DNA from 3 places in the Kistimonas ophiarachnellae genome. Region 2 is predicted to be linked to each of the others. Evidence: predicted binding sites of a transcription regulator. Region 2 holds the regulator's gene; each other region holds the start of a gene.
What was found. Region 2 encodes FNR, which switches genes on or off when oxygen is low (the NO sensors DNR and NnrR bind a similar motif). Its sites were predicted from a motif close to TTGATNTANATCAA; they were not measured.
Positions count from the first base shown of each region.

Region 1: AC27K1_RS05560 (bacteriohemerythrin) is a predicted target of FNR. The motif match lies at 1,089-1,102, and genes of this name have one in related genera.
Region 3: AC27K1_RS14805 (cytochrome ubiquinol oxidase subunit I) is a predicted target of FNR. The motif match lies at 882-895, and genes of this name have one in related genera.

Region 1 is NZ_BAAJPA010000003.1:344,645-346,916, forward strand. It holds gene nfsA (oxygen-insensitive NADPH nitroreductase) at 251-1,006, opposite strand; gene AC27K1_RS05560 (bacteriohemerythrin) at 1,225-1,722, shown strand; gene AC27K1_RS05565 (hypothetical protein) at 1,852-2,272, shown strand, end outside.
Region 2 is NZ_BAAJPA010000019.1:67,722-69,993, forward strand. It holds gene AC27K1_RS19575 (adenine phosphoribosyltransferase) at 10-543, opposite strand; gene fnr (fumarate/nitrate reduction transcriptional regulator Fnr) at 565-1,323, opposite strand; gene hemN (oxygen-independent coproporphyrinogen III oxidase) at 1,501-2,272, opposite strand, start outside.
Region 3 is NZ_BAAJPA010000011.1:96,750-99,021, reverse strand. It holds gene AC27K1_RS14810 (hypothetical protein) at 1-808, shown strand, start outside; gene AC27K1_RS14805 (cytochrome ubiquinol oxidase subunit I) at 1,125-2,272, shown strand, end outside.

The DNA.
Region 1 (2,272 bases), on a different contig from region 2:
TGTTTAGGATTGTATTTTTTAGGGTAGACATTTATAGGCGGGGCGGGGTTTTTTCCTGAAACTAAACGATAATTAATTAATGTTTTTTTGTTTGTAGTCAAAAATATTCGGGTTGCCTCTTGAATCCAATCCTTTCAGCGTAAAAAAAACGGGGGAAATTGACAGATAGTCGAATATATCGATCGAATGAAATGGCATCCCGTTATTTGTAAGGGATGCACTGTGGCAGGAGGTTAGTCGGCATACCGGACTATTTCATTTTAAACCCCTGTTCTTCCAGGAAAGCCCGCATATGAGGGCGGGTTTTCTCAGACATCAGGCCACTGACCTGCTCACTCCAGCTGATCGTTTTGTTGCCGCCGGTTCGGGTCTGGTAATAGTCGCGAATGGTGTCGTCATAGGCTTCCAGAGTCCCGGGATCATCATCGGACCAGACGTCCTCTTTTAAAATAACGTCAGCAGACAGGCGGGGTTTTATTTCAGGATTCTGATCCGGATATCCCAGGCAGAGACCGAAGACAGGGTAGACCTGTTGCGGCAGTTGCAGCAGGTCGCAGACCTCGCGTGGGTTATTGCGAATACCGCCGATGTAACAGGCGCCCAGTCCCATGGCCTCGGCGGCGATGACGCAGTTCTGGGCCATCAGGGCGACATCGACGGTCGCGATGATAAAGGGTTCAGTCATGCCTGCCGGCATCGTCATATTGTGCCGTCCACAACATTGCTCTGCCCGGCGGAGATCGGCACAGAACACCAGGAATTCGGCGGCAGACGCCACATAGGGCTGACCACCGGAAAGGGTCACCAGTTGTTCTCTGGCTTCTGGATTACGTACGCGAATGACACTGCGGGCCTGAACGAAGCTCGAGGTGGCAGCGGCCTGTCCCGCCTGAATAATTCTCTGGAGTTGTTGTTCTGTCATCGGCTGGTCTGTGAACTTCCGGATGGAGCGGTGATTGCCCAACAGCTTCAACAGGCTGGCCTCGGTAGCGGGATCGTGTTGCATAGGGTCTCCGTTATCCAGTTGTCGTAAGTTCGCGTGTGATCGCGGCATATTATGGCATGTTTGTGGGGTCTTTCTCTGAATATTGATCTGGGTCAATGTTTGTCCGGCGGGTTTGTCTCTAAAGTACCGGTTACTTGCCAATAAACACAACACACCGAATGGTCGCCTGGCCACAGGCCTTTAAAAGCGACACATTTGGCATAATAGCGAGGTTTGTCATGGAAAACGCCGTTGCAGACGGTCATCGGACAGAGAATAAAAGCGGCAATGTGCTGATACCCTGGAATGACTCTCTCAGCGTTGGTATCCAGGAGATTGATGAACAGCACAAGGTGCTGGTGGATCTGCTCAACGAGCTGCACAGTGCTATTACCGGGCATCATGGCAGTGAAGCCGCCATTGGTATTCTTGATCGGCTGGTGGAATATACCAGAATCCATTTTTCCGTCGAAGAAAGCCTGATGCGGGTGCTGGATTACCCCGGCTATGAAGAACACAAGCAACACCATGAGCAACTGATCGAACAGGTGTATGAACTCCGGGGCAAAGTCGGTAACGGCAAACATATCAGCTTCGAATTACTTCATTTCCTGAAATCCTGGCTGACCCGCCATATCCTGGAAGATGACCGGGATTATGTACCGTTTTTCCTGTCCCGAGGCGTCAAAGCCAGTTACGAGAAGCGTTCCTGGCTCGACCGGATTTTTCATCGCTAACCGCTGTATCCCCGCAGGCGTGATTGAGAATGGTTATAACCGCCTGTCACTGCGCTGATTATACTTCCCAGAAGGTGTGCCGGTTCAGGACGAAACCGGCGTTGTCTGCGTGCAGTAACAGGGATTGTTATGGTGATCACACATGCCGGCAGTGGTCAGGCGCCTATTCTGGACCATGCTTTCAGGCTCTCTTCGAACGATGAACCCTTCTCTATCCGCGACCACTTCAGAGGCCATGTCATCCTGATGACGCTGCTGGAACCTGAGACTATTCAGGAACAGCTGGAAACCCTGGAAAAAATGTTCCTGCAGTATCGCCTGCGTCATTTCACCGTGCTGGGTTTCCATCCGGAAACGGTTCCGGCGGCTACAGCGGTTTCGTTTCCATTGCTGAAGCTGCCCACCGGGAGTGATCATGAACACTTTCAGACGATCACCGGCCTGGCTGGTCCTGCCGGCATGTCAGTCTGCCTGGTGAACCGTCGTGGCCATCAGGCGGCAGTGTTTCCGGATGATCCGGTACCCGGTAACAACAAACTGATGCAAAAGC
Region 2 (2,272 bases):
ATAGCTTGATCAATAGCTGCACAGACTGAAGCTGGGTATGCCTTCCGCGTCGAGGCGTTTTGAGCCGCCCAGTTCCGGGAGGTCGATGATAGCGGCTGCCTCAACGGGCTCAGCACCCAGACGGCGACAGAGCCGGGCCGCAGCGCAAAGCGTTCCGCCCGTGGCAATCAGGTCGTCAGCCAGTAGTATGCGATCACCCTTTTTCAGTGCGTCGGTATGGACTTCGAGTGCGGCGGAACCGTACTCAAGCTCATACTCTTCGCGAATCACGTCATAGGGCAGTTTGCCGGGTTTTCTGAAAATGACCAGCGGCAGACCCAGTTTACACGCCAGCGGTGAGCCAACCAGGAAACCACGGGCATCCAGGGCGCCAATATGGGTGATATCCTGACCCCTGTAGCGTTCTGCCAGGGTGTCAATGATCATCTGTGTCCCTTGAGGGGACTGAAACAATGGCGTGATATCGCGAAATGTCACGCCGGGTTCGGGCCAGTTGGGTATGGCCCGAATCAGGGAGTGGAGCAGTTGCTGGTCAAAAACCATCAGGGCCAATCCTGCGGAGGGTTACTGGATGTTGACAATGTCCTGGTGTTCAACAAGTTTGCCACCGGCCAGGGCGCACAGTTCCATGGCGCTGGTGATCTCAATCTCTTTGCCGTTGGCGTTGATCAGGCCGTTTTTCTGGAAACGGGTGAACACGCGGCTGACGGTTTCAACCGCCAGGCCCAGGTAGTTGCCCATTTCGTTGCGGGACATCGACAGGCGGAAAGACTGTGATGAAAAGCCGCGACGACGGAAACGGCTGGCCAGGTTGATCAGGAATGTGGCAATCCGCTCGTCCGCGTTCTTCTTCGACAGCAGCAGTTTCATCTGCTGGTCTTCGCGGATTTTGCGACACATGATGCGCATCAGCTGGCGCCGCAGCTCCGGGTAGTCGTCAGACAGTTTTTCCAGGCGATCAAACGGGATCTCGCAGACCATGGTGGTTTCAATCGCCTGGGCAGACACCGGATAGGCCTCTGTATCGAGACCGCTCAGTCCCACCAGCTCACTGGGCAGGTAAAAGCCCGTGATCTGTTCTTCGCCTTCGTTGGTGGCCGTGTAGGTTTTCAGTGCGCCGGAGCGTACTGCGTAGACACTGTGAAAGGGATCGCCTTCGAGAAACAGGTGCTCGCCTTTTTTCAGCGGACGTCCTCGCTTGATGATCCTGTCGAGTTCATCAATATCTTCAATTTTCAGCGCCAGTGGCAGGCAGAGCTGACTCAGGCTGCAGTCTCTGCAGGCCACATGAGTCACTTGCCGCACATTCAGCTTGGACACCATACAGAAGAACCCCTGTGAACCGGTGGGTGTAAAAGTCGTTGCGGCGGTATTGTAGGGGATTCTCCTGACAAGTTTAAGACTGTGAGGATACGTATCTGAATGTTTCTTGAAAAAAGGCCGGTTTCAGTGTTCGTTGGTACATGAAACCGGGGGGGGGGGGGAGGTTAATGGACTGGTTCAGATGACCCGTGAGAATCGTTGAACTTCCGCCACCTGCTGATAGGCGTCAAACTGCATGCAAATATTACGGATCAGCAGTCTTCCCCGGGGTTCGACAACAATGCCGTTTTTGTCCAGTCGAATGAGGCCGTCTGCCGCCATTGGGGACAGCTTGTTGAGTGCATCGGCAAAGTAGTCCTGGAAACGGATGCCGAACATCGTTTCGATATGACGGAAGTCAAGGTGGAAGTGGCAGATGAGCTGGTTGATAACAGCGCTTCGGATGCGGTCATCTTCATTCATCAGTAAGCCACGACGAATCGCCAGATGGCCGTTGTTGATACGGCTGGTGTACTCTTCCATGTTCGCATGGTTCTGGGCGTAGACATTGCCAATTCGGCTGATGGAGGACACGCCCATGCCAATCAGGTCACACTGGCTATGTGTCGTATATCCCTGGAAGTTCCGGTGCAACGAGCCTTCTTCCTGCGCCAGGGCGAGATCGTCATCTGGCAGGGCAAAGTGATCCATGCCGATGTATACGTATCCGGCGTCCAGTAGCCGGTTGATGGTATTTTCGAGAATGGCCAGTTTTTCCTGCGGATTGGGCAGGTCTTCATTGTTGATGCGCCGCTGAGGCATGAAGCGGTTAGGCATGTGGGCGTAATTGAAGACGGAAAGACGATCCGGGCGGATGTCGATGATTTTGTCGACCGTTTTCATGAAGCTGGCGCAGCTCTGGAAAGGCAGACCATAAATAAGATCAATGTTGATCGATTTAAACGTCAGT
Region 3 (2,272 bases), on a different contig from region 2:
CATTACCAACCATACCGGCAAGCAGCTTATGGCTTTGCAGATCAAAACCCTGCAACTGGAAAAAGCCATTGACCTGTACGAACGCGCCTTCGAAGCTCAGGAAAGATTGACCCGGGAAAACCGGCGCTTCAGCCGGGCACTGAAAGTTTGGCAGTTGCGCAGCAAGCATTATGAAGAAAACAGCGGCGACCAGGTCCGGCGCTCGCTGAAAATCTCGGAACAAAGTATCGCGCTGGATGATGACGAGAAGATCAAGGTTGCCCGACAGTTAGCCCAGCTGCTGGAAGACAACCGCATCCGCCGCACCAGTGATCGCAGCATGGACCACGCCCGCAGCAGCAACGAGAAACGCCTGACCCAGTCCCGCGCCCGGGAGCTGGCTGCTGGAATCGCTGTCATCCTCGGCCAGAGTATCGACCTGAGTAATCCGGCCATCCAGCGTGCTATCGACAGCACCCCTGCCACCAGCCTGGGGGCCATTGAACCGGGCATGAGCCCCATGATCAAGGCCTCGGTTGGCAAGGCCATGGCGAATGCCGTGGATGTCAGCCTGGCTGCCATGGCGGAACGGCTGGCCCAGAACCTGATCCGCTATTACCGGGTGCCACTGACCCGGGGCACCATGGATTTCCTGGTCGACAACTACCAGGCCAGCCGCGAGAAACTGGAATTTATCGCCGAACATGAGGCCCCGGTGAGTAACCAGCAGACCCAGCTCAATCGCGCCCCCATCGAAATTCCCGGCGTGCACAAAATCTGGCAAATCAGTCTCTACAATGCCCGTCGCACACTGGAACTCCACACCTGATGCGCGGTCTAAAATGTGTACGTTCAAGCCAAGTTGAATTATTCAACAAAATGTCTGGCGCGGGACACAAATATTGATCCAGATCAATTTCTGGACTATCAGGACACCTATAATTCTCGCTGCCAGTCTAGGTATGTAATACCTCCGAAGATTGCACCGTTCCATCCTTGTATCGGGAGAGTATTACAGCCACCTGGCCAGCAGCCGGAGAGCTGTGGCGACGCAGGGAAACCGTCGTATTGCATACAACGGGAAAGGTCTCCTGAGAACGGTCGGTGCAGGCACTTTTCCCCCAAGCCACACCAGCGAGGATAGAATGATCCCGGATGAAGTAATAGACCTCTCGCGTCTGCAGTTTGCACTGACGGCGATGTACCATTTCCTGTTTGTTCCCCTGACACTCGGCATGAGCTTCATGCTGGCCATCATGGAATCGGTCTATGTCATGACCGGCAAGCAGATCTATAAAGACATGACCAAATTCTGGGGCAAGCTCTTCGGCATCAACTTTGCCCTGGGCGTCGCCACCGGTCTGACCATGGAATTCCAGTTCGGCACCAACTGGTCCTACTACTCCCACTATGTAGGGGATATTTTCGGTGCGCCGCTGGCCATTGAGGGCCTGATGGCATTCTTCCTGGAATCCACCTTCGTCGGGATGTTCTTCTTCGGCTGGGATCGCATGAGCAAGGTTCAGCACCTCGGCTGTACCTGGCTGGTCGCGATCGGTTCTAACCTCTCCGCTCTGTGGATCCTGGTGGCCAACGCCTGGATGCAGAATCCTGTCGGCGCCGAGTTCAACTTTGAAACCATGCGCATGGAAATGACCAGCTTCGGTCAGTTGTTCTTCAACCCGGTCGCGCAGGTCAAGTTCATCCACACTGTGGCTGCCGGTTATACCACCGCCGCCATCTTTGTCCTGGCGATCAGCGCTTACTATATGCTGAACGACCGGGATGTCCCGTTTGCCCGTCGTTCCTTTGCGGTTGCCGCCGGTTTCGGTCTGGCATCCATCATGTCCGTTATTCTGCTGGGTGACGAATCCGGCTACAAGCTGGGTGACGTACAGCAGGTGAAACTGGCCGCCATCGAAGCGGAGTGGGATACCTACGAAGCCCCGGCGCCGTTCACTGCATTCGGCTTCCCCAACCAGGAAGAAATGCGTACCGACTACGCCGTCAAAATCCCCTGGGTAATGGGCATCATCGCGACACGCTCCCTGACCGAAGAAGTGCCCGGCATCAAGGATTTGCTGGTTCGCAATGAAGCCCGCATTCGTGACGGTATGGAAGCCTATCGCCTGCTCGAAGAGCTGAAGGCCGGAAACGATACCCCGGAAATCCGCGAACAGTTCAAGGAAGTCGAAGACACCCTGGGCTACGGTCTTCTGCTGACCCGTTACACGCCTAACGTTGTGGATGCCACCGACGCCCAGATCAAGCAGGCGGCGGAAGACACCATTCC